Regions from separate parts of the Brevibacillus agri genome, predicted to be linked through region 3. Evidence: riboswitches for the same ligand, from Rfam matches in the RefSeq annotation. Region 3 holds a riboswitch; each other region holds the start of a gene.
What was found. A riboswitch is a leader RNA that binds a small molecule or an ion and turns the genes downstream of it on or off. The one in region 3 is predicted to bind S-adenosylmethionine.
Positions count from the first base shown of each region.

Region 1 (4,197 bases), 2.3 Mb from region 3:
TTCTCCGTATTGACGATGGCAAAATCAAGTCCGGCGAGCGTCGTATGGTACAAAAACACCGCGTTGAGCACTTCGCGTCCCGCTGGCGGCAAACCGAAGGAAACGTTGCTGACGCCAAGAATCGTCTTGCACTGTGGCATCGCTTCTTTAATGAGGCGAATCCCCTCCACCGTCTCCCGCGCGGAGCCGATGTACTGTTCATCTCCCGTCCCTACCGGAAAGACGAGCGGGTCAAAAATGATATCCTGCGGCGGGATGCCGTACTGGTTGACCAATATGTCATAGGAGCGCTTCGCGACCTCAAGCTTTTTCTCGCGGGTGATCGCCATTCCGGCTTCCTCGATCGTCCCGACGACGACGGCCGCCCCGAACTTGCGGATTAGCGGAGCCACTTCTTCAAAGCGCTCCAGTCCGTCCTCCAGGTTGATCGAGTTGAGAATCGCTTTTCCCTGGGAATAACGCAAGCCCAGCTCCATCACTTTCGCGTCTGTCGAGTCGATCATGAGCGGAGCCTTGACCTTTTTCACGACGAACTGCAAAAACTTTTCCATGTCCGCATACTCGTCGCGATCCGGGTCAGCCAGGCAAATGTCGATGACGTGCGCCCCGCGCTTCACCTGGGCGCGGGCGATGTCGGACGCTTCCTCGTACTGCCCTGCTGCGATCAGATCGCGGAATTTTTTCGAGCCGATGACGTTCGTGCGCTCCCCGACCAGAAGCGGGCGATTGTCGTCCTCGACGTAGACGACCTCGATGCCGGATACGGCACTGACCGCCTGCTCTGTTGCCTGGCGCGGCTTGCAGTCTTTGAGCGCCTCCGCCATTGCCCGGATGTGGTCAGGCGTCGTTCCGCAGCAGCCGCCTGCCACGTTCAGCCAGCCTTGCTCGGCAAAAGCGCGCATTTTCGCAGCAAGTCCTTGCGGCGTCTCGTGGTAGTGCCCGTTTTCGTCCGGCAGCCCGGCGTTTGGATAGCAGCTTACCCCACATTGGGCCAAGCCGGACAACGTGCGCAGATGGTCGCGCATAAATTCCGGCCCTGTCGCACAGTTCAGGCCGATCGTCACGGGCTTCAGGTGCTCAAGCGAGATGTAGAACGCTTCAATGTTTTGCCCCGCCAAAGTCGTACCCATCGGCTCGATCGTTCCGGACAGCATCACCGGCAGTTCTACGTTCAGTTCTTCAAACGCCTGGCGAATGCCGATCCCGCCTGCCTTGACGTTCAGCGTATCCTGCGACGTCTCCAGCAACAGGACGTCCACCCCGCCGATAATCAACCCTTTTGCCTGGCGGTAGTACGACTCCACCAGTTCCTCGAAAGTGACGCCGCCTGTCAGTGCCAGCGTTTTCGTCGTCGGCCCCATCGCCCCCGCCACGTAGCGCGGCCATTCGGCTGTGGAGTAGGCATCGACTGCTTCCTTCGCCAGACGGGCAGCGGCGATATTGATTTCCAGGTCCTTGTCCGCGACATCGTATTCGGCCAACACGACCGAAGTCGCCCCGAATGTATTGGTCTCCACGATGTCCGCTCCCGCTTCCAAATATTTTTCATGGATGGAGCGAATCACATCGGGCCTGGTCAAATTCAGCAGCTCGTTGCAGCCGTCGTACGCTTCGCCGCCAAAATCATCGGCGGTCAGGTTCGCCTGCTGCAGCATGGTGCCCATCGCACCGTCCAGAATCAGAATTTTCCGGGAAAGCTGTTCGCGAAAAGTGGGTTTCATTGACGTGCTCCTTTTCTCCCTTGCGTCGGTTTATTCTCAGCCGTTTTTTGCATCAAAAAATCCTCTTCTTTGAAAGAAGAGGATTTGTCCGCGGATACACTTGCGCCTGAACCATCCTCTCATCTTTCAAAGCACGTAGCTTTGCTGGAATTGGCACCGGATTTTAACCGGTTGCCGAGGCTTCATCAGGCCAGTCCCTCTGCCTCTCTTGATAAGAGTTGTTACTATGCTATTCATTTTTTGCTTTCAGGTTTGATGTTTGAAAGTATCTTAACACCGCGAAAAGTCTTCGTCAATTGAGAATTTGTCTATTCTTTACACTCTTCCCGCTCTTCTGCGCCCATTTTTGCGCATACCGGGCATTCGCCCACGCCAATCTGTGCGTTCGTGTATAGACTGTAGCATAACGGAAAGGAGGGGGAACAAACGTGAGTACATCTTACTGCGGACACGGCATCTTTGGAGACAGCTTCGCATTGGTGCTCGTACTGTTTATCCTGCTGGTCATTGTCGGGTGTTCGAACGACGACTGCTAAGTAAATGACAGGAAGAGGCTATCCCCCTTGCCTTGGCTTGAAGGGATAGCCTCTTTTTTCATGTCATGGACAGTGCGATCGCAGCCAGACCGCCTGCCGTAAAAGGCGACGCGCTCACGCTTGTCCACCTGGACGGTCAGGACGTCATACGGGACAGGCTTGCCGTTTTCCATCCGCTGGTCGCTGACGTTCATCCACGTTCTGTTGCGCCAATGCTCATCCGCATAAACCTCTGTCGCCTGGCGCTCGTAAACGTCGGCTTCTTCCCCCACCATCGTTTTCCAAAAGGCTTGCGCGACTTTTTCTGCTGCCGCAGGCGCGACCGTTGCCTTCTCGCCGCCATTGATCCAGCTACGGGCTTTTTGTGAGAAGCATCGTTAGTTAACTTTTTTCAACAGGATGGCACTTGACCGCTCTGCCTTCATTGTCAGAGCGAAACGCTTTTGCTATCATGAGGCTACCCAAACCGATGAAAGGAACGATCGACAATGGACGCTCTGCTCGCGCGTGAAAAGGACGAATTTCTGTCCTGTATAGAAACGATAAAAGAACTGGAAAGCTCCGAATTTGAAAGCTACTCCATCGTAAAGCATACCGAAACAGGAGAACATTATTTGCGCTACTTTTTGTCCCATATCAACCTGTCGGAAGGGGGCCGCAGGGACAACTACGATCACTTCCTGCCGATTGACTCCGATGACGTCCTGGGACTGATGTTCGGCGAGCAGCCGTACCGCTTCCCGGAAAACTGGCGCTCCCCCTACCTGCGCAGCGGCAACGACAATCGGCTCATTCCGTTTGATCCATCCGAGAACTACGATCTGGACGAGGAGGCGGCGGCCGAGCTGGCGATGGTGGAGCAACTGGAGCTTTACAAGCAGCAGTGGATGAACGCGGAAACTATGAGCGCGGAAGAAAAAGAAAAGCTGACGAAGCAATATTTCGCCGAGCTCGACAAGATTTTGAAAAAAGCCGAAGAGTAAGTTGCATCCTGGCACCAAAAACGGCTATAATGCTAGAGAAACAAGCGAATCGTTGATGAGGAAAGTACTCCTGGAATGAGGCTGTAGCGAGTCGGGGATGGTGGAAGCCCGATGCCGAACCACGCGAGGAAGCGCCCCTCGGAGATGCGGCCTGAACATCCGGCGAAGCAAATCGCGCCCGGATCGCGTAGGGTTTTGCCGGGCCTGCCCGTTACAGCAGCACAAAGCGGTTTTTGCCTGATGCACGCATGCAGGCGAAAACAACAAGAGTGGCACCGCGGGAGCACAACCTCTCGTCTCTTTTATCCAGGAGACGCGGAGGTTTTTTTGTTTTCTTTTGCGTCCCTTAAGCTTTTTCCCATTTTGAAAGGAGAATCACAATGAGCTACAAGCACCAAGTCGCGGAAAAAATCGCCGCTGCCCTCACCTCTCTCGGTGTGGACACCTTCCCAACAGAAACAGTTTACGGCATGCTGGAAACGCCGCCAAACCCTGCGATGGGAGATATCGCCTTCCCTTGCTTCCAGCTCGCAAAAGCGCTCCGCAAAGCGCCACCGATGATCGCCACAGAGCTTGCCGAAAAAATCGAAGGAGCGCCACTGCGCTCTGCCCAAGCAGTCGGCCCTTACGTCAACCTGTTTCTCGATCAGGAAAATGTGGCGGCGCAAGTGATCGGAACGATCCTTGAGCAAGGCAGCGCCTACGGCAGCAGCCAGGTAGGCCAGGGCCGCAAAGTGCCAATCGACCTGTCCTCGCCGAACATCGCCAAGCCGTTTTCCATGGGCCATCTGCGCTCTACCGTGATCGGAAACGCGATTGCGAACATCATGGAAAAACGCGGTTACCAGCCTGTGCGCATCAACCATTTGGGCGACTGGGGCACGCAGTTCGGCAAACTGATCGTCGCCTACCGTCTGTGGGGAGACGAGGAAAAAGTAAAAGCCGAGCCAATCAAGG
Region 1 covers NZ_CP026363.1:3,674,139-3,678,335, forward strand. Annotated here, with positions in the region: gene metH (methionine synthase) at 1-1,721, opposite strand, end outside; SAM riboswitch class I at 1,838-1,939, opposite strand; gene BA6348_RS18060 (YjcZ family sporulation protein) at 2,150-2,257, shown strand; gene BA6348_RS18065 (hypothetical protein) at 2,254-2,532, opposite strand; gene BA6348_RS18070 (hypothetical protein) at 2,746-3,240, shown strand; T-box leader at 3,284-3,544, shown strand; gene argS (arginine--tRNA ligase) at 3,621-4,197, shown strand, end outside.
Region 1: another riboswitch for S-adenosylmethionine. It lies ahead of metH (methionine synthase); the one in region 3 lies ahead of BA6348_RS07075 (2,3-diketo-5-methylthiopentyl-1-phosphate enolase).

Region 2 (4,197 bases), 1.4 Mb from region 3:
AATCCCCCGCTTTCCAAATTGTAAATATTTTCTACGAATGACATGAAAAAAAGGCTTCAAAATAGAGGGCAAGCTTGTTTTCCAATACAAAAAAGGGGGTCTTACGCCATGCAAGCCTCTGTATCCGTTCGCCTCGCGCGAAGCGTCCTGACCGCCATCGCAGCAAGCCTGCTGTTATTCTTCTTCCAGTATGCCCCTGCCTGCGCCCAGCCGCCATATGCCAAATGGGGCAGATTGGCGATGCAGGAGACGATGAAAAAATATCCGCATGCCCAGATCGTCGACTACCTGCACGTCGGGCGCACAGCAAAAACGCCCACCACGTCAGAGGAGACGTTCAAACTCTTGCTCCAGGAGGGCAATCGCAGGTGGGCGTTACTCGTGCATATTGAATTTGAAAATCAAACCGAGCATGTCGTGCAGATCACGTACGAGGAATCAGCCTGATTAGTCCGCAAGCTGCTCCATTTCCTTCAGCATCTGCTCCATGTCCATGTCGGCTGCCATGCCGTAGGCGCGGCGCATGTTTCCATCGCCATCGACGAGGAACATGCGGGCGGTATGGGCAAAGGAACCGTCAGGCTGCTTCAATACGGCAATCCCGAAATCCTTCGTCACCTTTTCCACCGCCTGGGCATCGCCGCGCAAAAACTTCCAGCCGCTCTGATCCGCCTTGAACTTCGCCGCGTACTGCTGCAACACTTCTGGCGTGTCGAAATCCGGGTCAAAGGTGATGGAAATGAACTCGACCTTGTCGCCGAACAGCTTTTTCTCCTTGAGCTGCTCTTGCAGCTTGGACATGTTGTACGTCGTCGCCGGGCAAATGTCAGGGCAGTTGGTGAACATGAACTCGACCAGCCGCACCTTGCCTTTGCCTTCCGAAAACGTAAACGAAGTGCCGTCACTGTTGTCCAACGTAAAATCGGCAATCGGCTTCATCACGGGAATCGGCTCTTTTGCCATGTATTTGTAGCCCAACACGCCTACAATCGCGAGGATAATCACGCCTGCGAGCACCGTAAACCAATGGCGCTGCAACGCGGATCCTTGTTGCTGTGCTCCCTCACTCACGATTTTCTTCCTCCCCTGCTTCTCTCATGCGTCCGCCGCTATACCGCGTAAAAGCGCATGTTTCTTTTTGTGTGGAAAACGTCTCGGCGTTGCCAGTGCGGTCGTGACCGTATGGACCGTACGGCTTACACTTCCTTCTCGCCAGGCCAAGCCAGCATGCCGCCGACCATATTGGCAGCGTCAAAGCCAAGCTCACACAAATATTCGGTCGCTCTGTGGCTGCGCGCACCGCTGCGGCACACCATGACGACCGGGATCTCCTTGTCCAGCTCGTCGATGCGATGCGGCAAAAAGCCGAGCGGAATCAGCTTGGCTTCTTTGATATGGCCTTCGTTCCACTCCTCCACCTCACGCACGTCAATCACCTGAAGCTTTTCGTTGGCCGCGAGCTTTTCCAGCAGCTCCTGCGGGGTAATTTCCTTCACGCCATGGCTCATCGCGTATGTTCCTCCTATATGTACAATCGTTTGGTCGTTTTCTGCCACTCCCATCATATCATAGGGCCATGCCATTTTCTAACGACGCGGGCGGCGAAAGCGCGGAGATATAGGGACAAATTTGTGACAGTGTGAGGGTGGGTTTGTTTTTGGACAGGGAGATGGTTGGTCGGTACAGGCGGGTGACACATTTACAAAAATAACCATTCTATATATGAAGACTACTATACAAAACAGCATTCTCTTTTTGGTTTGGAAAAAGGCGGGTGCAAGAAACGCAGAGCACCCTTGGAGTGCGGGGCATCAGCCTGCAAACCACGTCAACAAGGCGTATCACACAGGTACTTTGGACGTCATGGGAAACAGCATGAACGGGTGAGCATGAACAAATCTCTCAACGCCTCAATCCCACCAAATCCAACCTGATAACTCATTATTGATTATTGACAGCGAAGTGTGGTTTTTCATACAATTATGACAACAACTGAAGCAACAGTTCATCAAGAGCGGTGGAGGGACAGGCCCTGTGAAACCCGGCAACCAGCAAGCGTGCCTTGCGCGGTGCTAATTCCTGCAGAATCCATAGATTCTGAGAGATGAGTGCACACCCGTGTATAGCCGGAGCCTTCTTCTCCTCAGAGGAATGCTCCGTTTTTTTATCCCTAATCCCCATATATAAAGGAGAGATAAGCATGTCTGACCAGCAACAATGGAAACCGGAAACCCTCGCTGTACATGGTGGACAAGAAGTAGATCCCGTAACAGGCTCGCGCGCCGTTCCGATCTATCAGACGACTTCCTACGTCTTCCGCGACACGGAGCACGCCGCCAACCTGTTTGGCTTAAAAGAGTTCGGCAACATTTACACCCGCATCATGAATCCGACCCAGGACGCCTTTGAAAAGCGCGTGGCACTCCTGGAAGGCGGCGTCGGTGCTCTGGCAACTTCCTCTGGTCAGGCAGCGATCACCTTTTCCATTTTGAACATCGCCCAAGCCGGGGATGAAATTGTCGCATCCAGCAGCTTGTACGGCGGTACGTACAACCTTTTTGCGCACACTTTGCCGCGTCTTGGCATCAAGGTTCACTTTGTCGATCAGTCCAATCCGGAAAACTTCCGGGCGTTCATCAATGAGAAAACAAAGGCGCTCTTTTGCGAGACGATCGGCAACCCTCGCATTGACGTGGCGGACTTGCAGGCAATCGCTGACATCGCGCACGAAAACGGCGTGCCGCTGATCGTGGACAACACGTTCGCTTCGCCGATCCTGTGCCGTCCATTCGAGCATGGCGCAGACATCGTCGTCCACTCCACGACCAAGTTCATCGGCGGGCACGGCACAGCGATCGGCGGCATCATCGTCGATTCCGGCAAGTTCGACTGGAACAACGGCAAATTCCCGGGCCTGACGACACCAGACCCGAGCTACCACGGCGTCGTCTATACGGAAGCAGTCGGACTGCTCGCCTACATCATCAAGGCGCGCGTCCAACTGCAGCGCGACATCGGCGCAGCCGTGGCCCCGATCAACTCCTTCCTGTTCCTGCAAGGTCTGGAGACGCTGCACCTGCGCATGGAACGCCACAGCCAGAACGCCCTGGCCGTAGCCCAATTCCTCGCCGCGCATCCAGCGGTCGAGTGGGTCAGCTACCCTGGCCTGGAAGGTGACGCCAACTACGCGCTGGCACAAAAATATTTGCCAAAAGGCGCTGGCGCCATCCTCACCTTTGGCATTCGCGGCGGCGTGAAGGCAGGCAAAACACTGATTGAATCCGTGAAGCTGTTCTCGCACCTGGCCAACGTGGGCGATTCCAAGTCGCTCGTCATCCATCCGGCCAGCACGACGCACCAGCAGATGAATGAGGAAGAACAGGCGGCTGCCGGGGTCACGCCAGGGCTGATCCGACTGTCGGTGGGCACAGAGGCGATCGACGACATCATCGGCGATCTGGAGCAGGCATTGCAACGCGCCGTTCAACCTTCTACTGTCAACTAAGTTTGCTTTTGTCTCGTAAAAAGTGGCACGCAACTCTCGCGGGAGAGGCGTGCCGCTTTTCTTTTTTCGGGTGCTGTCTTCTGCTTGCTGCTTTCAGGCGCTCGCCCCTCTTCCTGCCACACTCAACGATTCTGGTTCGAAATCCATCTAACCAGTCATACGAAAAATATTGAATTTACAATTCAAAACATTTAGAATGAGACGTACTACAAATACTGGAAGGATGATCCCCTCTTGAAAGTATGGAACATCGGGAGCGAACGCACGACCTACGAGGTGCAATTCGCCTTTTCGCCGCTTTTTGAAGCAGCGCTGGGCATCGCCGTTGCCACTTACGAGCAGATTCATCACACGCTGGAGCAGCCGCCCGCCCACTGGCGCGAGCTAATCGAGGCGCTGCCTCCTGCTGTCCAGCGCGAGGTCGCTTACGCCAAGGCGCACAACACATGGAAGACGCTTTTGCATCTGCTTCACCAGTACCGCCAGCAGCCTTTTGCCGAGCTGAAGTCGTTTCTTGGCTACGTCAGGCAGTTGCCAGAGGAAGAGCTGCGCTACCAGGCACTGCCTTTTTTGGGCGAAGCGCAGCAAGCTTCCCGGCGAAAAGCCGCGCAAGGAAGCAGCGCCGATCGCGAACTGTTGCAGGCGGCCTGTCGCAGCCATCTCTTTTTCGAACGGTACATCGCCCATATTAC
Region 2 covers NZ_CP026363.1:42,793-46,989, forward strand. Annotated here, with positions in the region: gene BA6348_RS00225 (YqzG/YhdC family protein) at 109-447, shown strand; gene BA6348_RS00230 (SCO family protein) at 448-1,071, opposite strand; gene BA6348_RS00235 (rhodanese-like domain-containing protein) at 1,197-1,508, opposite strand; SAM riboswitch class I at 2,003-2,111, shown strand; gene BA6348_RS00240 (homocysteine synthase) at 2,201-3,505, shown strand; gene BA6348_RS00245 (ArsR/SmtB family transcription factor) at 3,740-4,197, shown strand, end outside.
Region 2: another riboswitch for S-adenosylmethionine. It lies ahead of BA6348_RS00240 (homocysteine synthase); the one in region 3 lies ahead of BA6348_RS07075 (2,3-diketo-5-methylthiopentyl-1-phosphate enolase).

Region 3 (4,197 bases):
GCTGTCAAACGAGATCGCCAGTTGGGAAACCGTTCCTTCCGGCAGCTTTTCCAGCGTCGTCCAGGCAGGCGTGCGCAAAAAGGACGTGTCTTCTTCCGGTTCTCCGGCCGATAGCGGGTAGCGGAAAAACAGCTTTTGCTCCCGGACGCCCCCTGTCCACTCCGGTCTGGCGCTCACGTTCCACAGCACATTCGTGCTCCGAAAGCGGCCAGCGCTTTTGGCCTCGTTGCCAACCTGCTCTCGCAGCTCCATGTCGATGCTGCCGTACAACAGCCCCACCTGCGAGCCGCTGCTGCCCACGCTCACGCCAGGCTGGGTAAAATTGACCATGTCCCGTGCCACCCGGAACAAATCGTCATGCATCAGCCTTCCCACCCAGCCGTTTACGAACAGCAAGAGCACACCCGCGAGGCAAGGAATCGCGAAGGCATAGAAGGAGGTCGTCAGCCTGTTTTTCCACTTTCCCCGGCGGACGATCGCCCGCTGTCTTGCTTCCGAAAGCCCTGGCGCAACCTCCTGCTTGCCGTCTGTCCCTTGTTCTTCCCCGAGCAATAGCCGTTCCAGCCGCTTCCCGTACTCTTCATCGTCTGCCAGTTCCTCGCCCAGCCGTTTCGCTTCCTCGCCCGTCAAATCCCCTCTCAGGTAAGCAAGCAGTTTTTGCTCGCGGTCATCCCCGTTTTGGTTCGTCATAGCCCTTCCTCCTTCCACAGTTGCCGCATCTTTTGCCGTCCCCGAAACAGGGAGCGCTTAACATCCGCCAGTTCGATTCCCAGCACCTCCGCCATTTCCGCGTAGGAAAACTGCATCGCCGACAGCAAAATCACCTGTCGCTGCTTTTCCGGCAGCCGCTCCAAACAGGCGGATGCCGCCTCCCACAACTCCTGGTTCACGAGCTGGTCAGCGGGATCGACGGCGGAAGCATCCAGTCGTTCCGGCACGCTCCCGACGTAATCGACTGGCCGCCGCTTCTGTTTGCGATGCCAGTCCACGAAGGCGTGGTATGCTACCTTGAACAGCCACGGCCGCACTTTTTCCCCGTGATAGTCATCCAGGGAGGCATACGCGCGAAAAAAAGTCTCCTGCGTCAAGTCTTCCGCCTGCCTCCGATCGCGTGTGAGCCGGAAAAGATAGCGGTATATATCGTTTACGTGCAACTGGTACACGTCCTCCAAGCCTACTTTCCCAATGCCTCCACACCCTTTCATCCGATACCACGCACGCTGAGTAAAAAAGTTTCACTTGCTGCCTCCTTTTCCCTGTGAGCAGATGCACATTCTCGGAAAAACAAAGATTGACTAGCGGAACGAGAAGGCATATCATGGGTGTATCGCACACGGATAGATGACGTGTGAACCACATAAACTCTTATCGCGAGCTGGCTGAGGGACTGGCCCTATGATGCCCGGCAACCGGCGCTATTTTTTTGCGTTCGACCAAAAATAGCGAAACGGTGCTAATTCCAACGGATAAGAGTCGGAGCTTTTTTTGTTCCGGCTACTGACCCGAGAGATGAGAGGAGACGAGACGTTTTCATAGTCGACAACCGCCTCCCCGCTCAAGTGGGGAGGCTTTTTTGCATGATTACATGTTTCGAAACGACCACGACAGCTTTTCAAGCTGCCAAGGAGGACTAGCATGAGTGAGCAACGCATCCTCGTCACCTATTTGACACAAGCCAAAGACTTGAACAAAAAAGCCGCTGCCATCGCAGTCGGCATGACGGTCGGCTCCTGGACGGACTTGCCCGCTGCCAAGCAAGCGGAGCTGGCGCCGTACCTAGGCGAAGCCGTCAGCGCCACTCCGCTGGAAACATTGGAAAACGGGGATGTGCGCGGGCTGATTACCGTCAGCTACCCGCCCCGCAACTTCACCAGCGACATTCCTTCGCTCTTGACCGGAATTTTCGGAAAGCTCTCGATGGACGGAAAAATCAAGCTAGTCGACATCGCTTTTCCCGACTCGTTCCTCCAGGCTTTTCCCGGACCGAAGTTCGGCATAGACGGACTGCGCGGACGACTGGACGCCCAAAACCGTCCGCTCCTGATGAGCATTTTCAAATCTTGCCTCGGCCTGCCGTTCGACGATCTGAAAACGCAATTTAAAGCACAGGCGCAGGGCGGCGTCGATTTGGTCAAAGATGACGAAATTTTCTTCGCGGACGACCGCGCACCGTTTTTGGAGCGCATCCAGGCGTTCAAACAGATCGCCCTGGAGACCGAAGCCGAGACAGGCAAGCCTGTCCTCTACGCCGCCAACCTGACCGGGCCGATCAACGAGCTGAACGAAAAGGCAAAACGCGCGGTCGAAGCGGGCGCCGACTGCCTGCTGTTCAACGTGCTGGCCTTCGGCTTCGATGCCCTGCACCGCCTGGCAGCCGATCCGGATGTCAACGTCCCGATCATGGCGCACCCGGCGCTCGCAGGCGCGTACTATCCGTCGCCTGACTACGGCATCGCCACGCCGCTTCTGCTCGGCACCTTGATGCGGATCGCCGGCGCAGACCTGGTGCTGTTCCCGTCTCCGTACGGCAACGTGGCGCTGGACAAGACAGAAGCGCTGCAACTCGCCCACAACTTGACGACGCCGCTGGAGGGCGTGCGCCGCTCGTTCCCGGTTCCGTCCGCAGGCATTCATCCCGGACTCGTGCCGCAGTTGTATCAGGACTTCGGTCTCGACCAAATCGTCAACGCGGGCGGCGGCATTCACGGCCACCCCGGCGGCGCGACGGCCGGAGCGAAAGCTTTTGTCGACGCAATCGCTGCCGTCACTGCCGGGCGCAGCCTGGAAGAAGCCGCTGCCGGATCGCCTGAGCTTGCCATCGCCCTGGAAAAGTGGGGTGGCGCACGATGAGCAAAAAGCTCGTGCTGTTCTGCGATTTCGACGGAACGATTACGGAAAAAGACAACATCGTCGCGATTGTGAAAAAGTTCGCTCCCCCCGAATGGGAAGCACTCACCAAACAAATTCTTTCGCAACAAATAAGCGTACAGGAAGGCGTCGGCAAGCTGTTTCAGTTGCTCCCTTCTTCCTTGCGCCAGGATATTGTAGACTACATCGTCCAGGAGGCTACGATTCGCCCCGGCTTCGCTGACTTCGTCCGCTTTTGCCGCGAGGAAGGCATCGAGCTTTTGATTACGAGCGGCGGCATCGACTTTTTCGTCCAGCCGATTCTCGCTCCGTTTGACCTTAGCGGTGTCCCGATCTACTGCAACGGCAGCGACTTCTCCGGCGAGAACATCACGATCACGTGGCCGCACTCCTGCGACGAGCAATGCACAAACGGCTGCGGCATGTGCAAGACGACCATCATTCGCCGCTACGACCCTGCCACTCACTATCGCGTCGTCATTGGCGATTCGATCACGGACCTGGCTGGCGCAAAGATCGCCGACTACGTCATCGCCCGCTCCTTCCTCGCCGAGAAGGCACAGGAGCTTGCGCTGCCGCACAGCACATTCGCGACCTTCCACGACGTGATTGGCACGCTGACCGAACTGAAACAGGAGGTTGTCTAATCCATGACCGCAACACTCGAACAACGTCTGGACGCTTTTCGCCGTCTGGACGACGCCAAGCTGACATTTGCCCGCCGGGACTGGTTTCCCGGTACCAGCGGCAATCTCTCGATCAAAATCCAGAACGAGCCGCTGCAATTTGCCGTAACCGCAAGCGGCAAAGACAAGACCAAGCTGTCGCCGGAAGACTACCTCGTAGTCGATCGAGATTCCCGCCCTGTAGACGCGACTTCGCTCAAGCCGTCCGCAGAGACGTTGATCCACGCCGTCGTCTATCAAAAGTTCCCGCAGGCAGGTGCCTGCTTCCACGTCCATACCGTCTGGAACAACCTCATCTCCGAGCTGTACTTCGGCCAGCGCGCCTTCTCCATCCAGGGGCAAGAGCTGATTAAAGGCTTGGGCATTTGGGAGGAAAACGCGCGTATCACTGTTCCGATTGTTGAGAACTTTGCCGATATTCCGACCCTGGCCGCCGCGATTGAAAAAGTCATCACCCCGGAAATTCCGGGCGTGCTCATCCGCAACCACGGCATTTACGCCTGGGGCGGCAACGACTTTGAAGCGAAGCGCCACCTGGAAGCATTTGAATTTCTGTTCGAGTACCACGCCCGCTGGCTGCAACTGCGCCAAGCCGTCGTGTCCACTACAACCAATTAACCAAGGAGGCAAACAAGATGGCACA
Region 3 covers NZ_CP026363.1:1,417,937-1,422,133, reverse strand. Annotated here, with positions in the region: gene BA6348_RS07085 (anti-sigma factor) at 1-690, opposite strand, end outside; gene BA6348_RS07080 (sigma-70 family RNA polymerase sigma factor) at 687-1,205, opposite strand; SAM riboswitch class I at 1,363-1,516, shown strand; gene BA6348_RS07075 (2,3-diketo-5-methylthiopentyl-1-phosphate enolase) at 1,636-2,850, shown strand; gene BA6348_RS07070 (2-hydroxy-3-keto-5-methylthiopentenyl-1-phosphate phosphatase) at 2,847-3,515, shown strand; gene BA6348_RS07065 (methylthioribulose 1-phosphate dehydratase) at 3,519-4,172, shown strand; gene BA6348_RS07060 (1,2-dihydroxy-3-keto-5-methylthiopentene dioxygenase) at 4,190-4,197, shown strand, end outside.

Region 4 (4,197 bases), 350 kb from region 3:
GGAAACGAAGCAAGCCGCGTCGCCTATCCGGCTGCCTACCCGACAGTCGTTGCGGTTGGGGCCGTGAATGGGAAAAACCAGGCGATTTATCAATCGAACACGGGGCCTGAGTTAAACATTGTGGCGCCGGGGCTTAACGTATATACGACGAAGCTGGGCGGAAAGTACGGATCGTTTTCCGGTACGTCAGCGGCAGCGCCTCAAGTGGCGGGAGCGGCGGCCCTGATTTTGGCCCGCTATCCAAAGCTGACGGCGCTGGATGTGAGGCAAATGCTTTACCAGACGGCTACAGACCTCGGCGAGAGCGGCTGGGACCGGCAAACAGGCTACGGATTGCTGGACGTGAACAAGGCAGTGCGCAGCGCGCTCTCCGGCGACTTTTTGGAGCCGAACAACTCTTTGCAGCGAGCCAAAGCATTCCCTATCGAACAGCAAATACGCGGCAACCTGGGGCCAAACGACACGGTAGACTGGTTTAAAATGGATGTGCCGTATGACGGAAAAGTCAGCTTTACGGCGACGATTAACTCCGGGGTATCCTCCGCCATGGCGGCTACCTTTTACCCGGAAAACCGAACGCCGATTACGCAGTATTTTGGAAACGGGGATACCGTTACCGTCCCGGCAAAAGCGGGCAGGATGAACATCAAGCTGATGCGAAACGGCGGCGTCAACTCGTTTGCCTACGTGCTGACGAGCAAGTTCACGATCAACCCGGACCGCAATGAGCCAAACGATACGATGGCGACGGCAAGGCCGCTGGTAGGCAACCAGATCAGCGTCACGGGCAACTTCCACCAGGAGGGCGACCAGGACTGGTTCTCCTACTACGTCCGCGAATACGGGCATATGGATGTGACGGTGACTCCCGACAACAAGCGGGTGGACCTGGTGCTTGCCATAGGAAAGCAGGAAACCGGAAAAAATACGGTTTGGGACCCGCTCTACGACAACGTCGATCGCGATAATCCGTCCGAGCGTGCGAGCAAGGAAGTCTCCCCGGGAAAATACTACATTCGGGTCAGCGAGTATCAGCAAAATGCGGTGAACGGCGAATATCGTCTGGATCTCGGGTTCACCCCGCTGAAAAAAGATTTGAACGAGCCGAATGATACGTACAGCAGGGCGTCGCCGCTAGCCGCCGGAGGGGTCATGACCGGAACGATTCCGACGGCTTCGGATGCAGACTGGTTTCAATTTACGCTCAATACAGACTCGTACGTCACGATTCGAGCCCCGTTTATTCCGGTATCCAGCGGTTTTCGCATCGCTCTTTACAGCGAGAAAAACATGAACTACGCGCTCGCTTCGACAAACGAAGTGGCTGAGCTGTCCGATCGGGGCAGCGAGATTTTCAGCCTGCGGTTGCCAAAAGGCAAGTATTACGTGCGCCTGAACAGCGGCATTCCGTTCAAGTACGATGCGTACAAATTGACAGTCACGCAGCAGCCCCTCGTTTCGGGGTATCGGGATATTTCCGACCATTGGGCGCGCACAGAGATCGCCAGGCTGAGCTCCAAAAGAATTGTCCAAGGCTTCGGCGATGCGACGTTCAAGCCTAACGAGGCAGTAACTCGTGCGCAGTTTGCCACAATGCTGCTGCAGGCGATGCGCGCAACCGGCTCGAAGGTAGCCAGCGCGTATTCCGGACGGGAAGTGTTTTCTGATTTGCCAAAAAAGCACTGGGCGTACAACACCCTTGGAGTGGCTTATCAGCTCGGAGTCTTGAAGGGGTATCCAAACAGTCAGATCAAGCCTGACCAAGCTGTTTCGCGGGCGGAAATGGCCGCGATGATCGCCAGGGCGAAGGGCGTGGCTCTGAACAGCAGCAGCGCACCGAGCTATCGCGATGTTCCGGCCGGCCATTGGGCAGCACCGGCGATCGGCGCTTTGACGGCAAGAAACTGGCTAAACGGATACGGTTCGCTCTTCAAGCCACAGGGCAGCGCTACGCGGGCCGAGGTTGTTGTATTAATCGCCAAATCGTATCAAGTGTAAGAAAAAATTTTCCGCTTTGCGTTCGACAGACGCATGGCATGGCTATATCGTCCTTGTGAAAACGCGGCTTCGATCACCTCAGACGCTTCCCGCAGGCGATTCCAACAGCGTTTTGTACAGGGCGATTTCGGCCAAAGAGGTGCTCTGGCAAAAGTCTATTGACACCACCTCAAAAAACAATTATTCTATAATCCGTAATGGATACTCTTATCCAGAGCAGGCGGAGGGACTGGCCCTATGAAGCCCGGCAACCGTCTGGAGCGGTGCTAACCAGCAGGACGGAAATCTGTTCTGGCCGATAAGAGGATGAAGGAAGCTAAAAGCGCTCAAACCTTTTCCTCCAAAAGATGGAAAAGGTTTTTTATTTGCGTTTACGTCGATAAAATCCTGACTCGGCTACCAAACTATTTGTATGAGGTCAAAGGAGGTATTTTCTCATGGCTTTGCAAAAAGGTCGTCGTCTGTTCACATCTGAGTCTGTAACCGAAGGACATCCGGATAAAATTTGTGACCAAATTTCCGACTCCATCCTGGACGCCATTTTGGCCAAGGATCCAAACGCTCGCGTAGCTTGCGAAACTTCCGTAACTACCGGGCTGGTTCTCGTAGCCGGTGAAATCACCACCAACACGTATGTGGACATCCAAAAGCTGGTGCGCGAAACGATCCGTGAGATCGGTTATGATCGTGCGAAGTTCGGCTTTGACGCTGACACTTGCGGCGTAATCACTGCGATCGGCGAGCAATCCGCTGACATCGCTCTCGGCGTAGACCAGGCTTTGGAAGCGCGCGAAGGCAAAATGACCGACGCTGAGATCGAAGCGATCGGTGCAGGTGACCAAGGTCTGATGTTCGGCTTTGCTTGCAACGAAACACCTGAGCTGATGCCGCTGCCGATCAGCATGTCTCACAAGCTGGCTCGCCGCTTGACTGAAGTTCGCAAAAACGGCACACTCGCCTACCTGCGTCCTGACGGCAAAACGCAAGTAACGGTTGAGTACGATGGAGACAAGCCAGTTCGCATCGACACCATCGTGATTTCGACTCAACACGCTCCTGAGACTACCTTGGAGCAAATCAAGCAAGACCTCATCGAACAAGTTATCAAACCAGTTGTTCCGGCTGAGCTGCTGGACGCTGACACCAAATACTTCATCAACCCGACTGGCCGCTTCGTAATCGGCGGACCTCAAGGGGACGCTGGTCTGACTGGCCGCAAAATCATCGTAGACACTTACGGTGGCTACGCTCGTCACGGCGGCGGCGCGTTCTCCGGTAAAGATCCGACAAAAGTAGACCGCTCCGGCGCTTACGCTGCTCGTTACGTAGCGAAAAACATTGTGGCTGCTGGCCTGGCTGACAAATGCGAAGTGCAAGTGGCTTACGCAATCGGTGTAGCGCAGCCTGTATCCATCGCTGTTGATACTTTTGGTACAGGAACCGTTTCCGAAGAAGATCTGGTGAAACTGGTGCGCAAACACTTCGACCTGCGTCCGGCTGGCATCATCAAGCAGCTCGACCTGCGTCGCCCTATCTACAAACAAACAGCGGCTTATGGCCACTTTGGACGCAATGACCTGAATGTTCCTTGGGAGCAAACAGACAAAGCAGAAGTTCTGAAGCAAGAAGCTGCGCAACTGGCAAAATAAGAACGACAAAGAAAGAGCCTGGTAAAGCTACTGGGCTCTTTTTTTATTACGGGGAAAAATTTTCCAGTTATTGGTGGGCTTTAAGCGAAGGGAAAATGTAGGACTGTGTCGAATCTCCTAGTGAGGAAGTAGAGGAGGGGTTTCTTTGCCGAACAAAAGGCTCTTCCTGACCGTATTTGTTATTTCTTTATTGCTGGTTATGTCTGCATTGGGGATTGGTGAATTTTACCAATCAAAAAAGAATGCCCAAAAAGTGCAACCTTTTCCCCAAGTAGATACGTCTATAAGCATAAGCGAGGCGGAAATTGCTGAGCCAAACGTCACGCAGAACGAAAAAGCAACGGTAAAGCCGAAAAAGTGGTATAACAATCAGGTAGTCGTCCTGACGTATCACCATGTCACGGATGCATCAGGCCAGCGCTACGTCATTTCGCCTGAGCAATTTGCAAAACATATGTCGTTTTTGCACGAAAACGACTTGCAGCCGATCTCGTTGGATGAGTTTTTGCATTTTGTGGATACAGGGAGCTTGCCGACCGAAAATGCTGTC
Region 4 covers NZ_CP026363.1:1,067,934-1,072,130, forward strand. Annotated here, with positions in the region: gene BA6348_RS05340 (S8 family peptidase) at 1-1,998, shown strand, start outside; SAM riboswitch class I at 2,203-2,303, shown strand; gene metK (methionine adenosyltransferase) at 2,436-3,647, shown strand; gene BA6348_RS05350 (polysaccharide deacetylase family protein) at 3,793-4,197, shown strand, end outside.
Region 4: another riboswitch for S-adenosylmethionine. It lies ahead of metK (methionine adenosyltransferase); the one in region 3 lies ahead of BA6348_RS07075 (2,3-diketo-5-methylthiopentyl-1-phosphate enolase).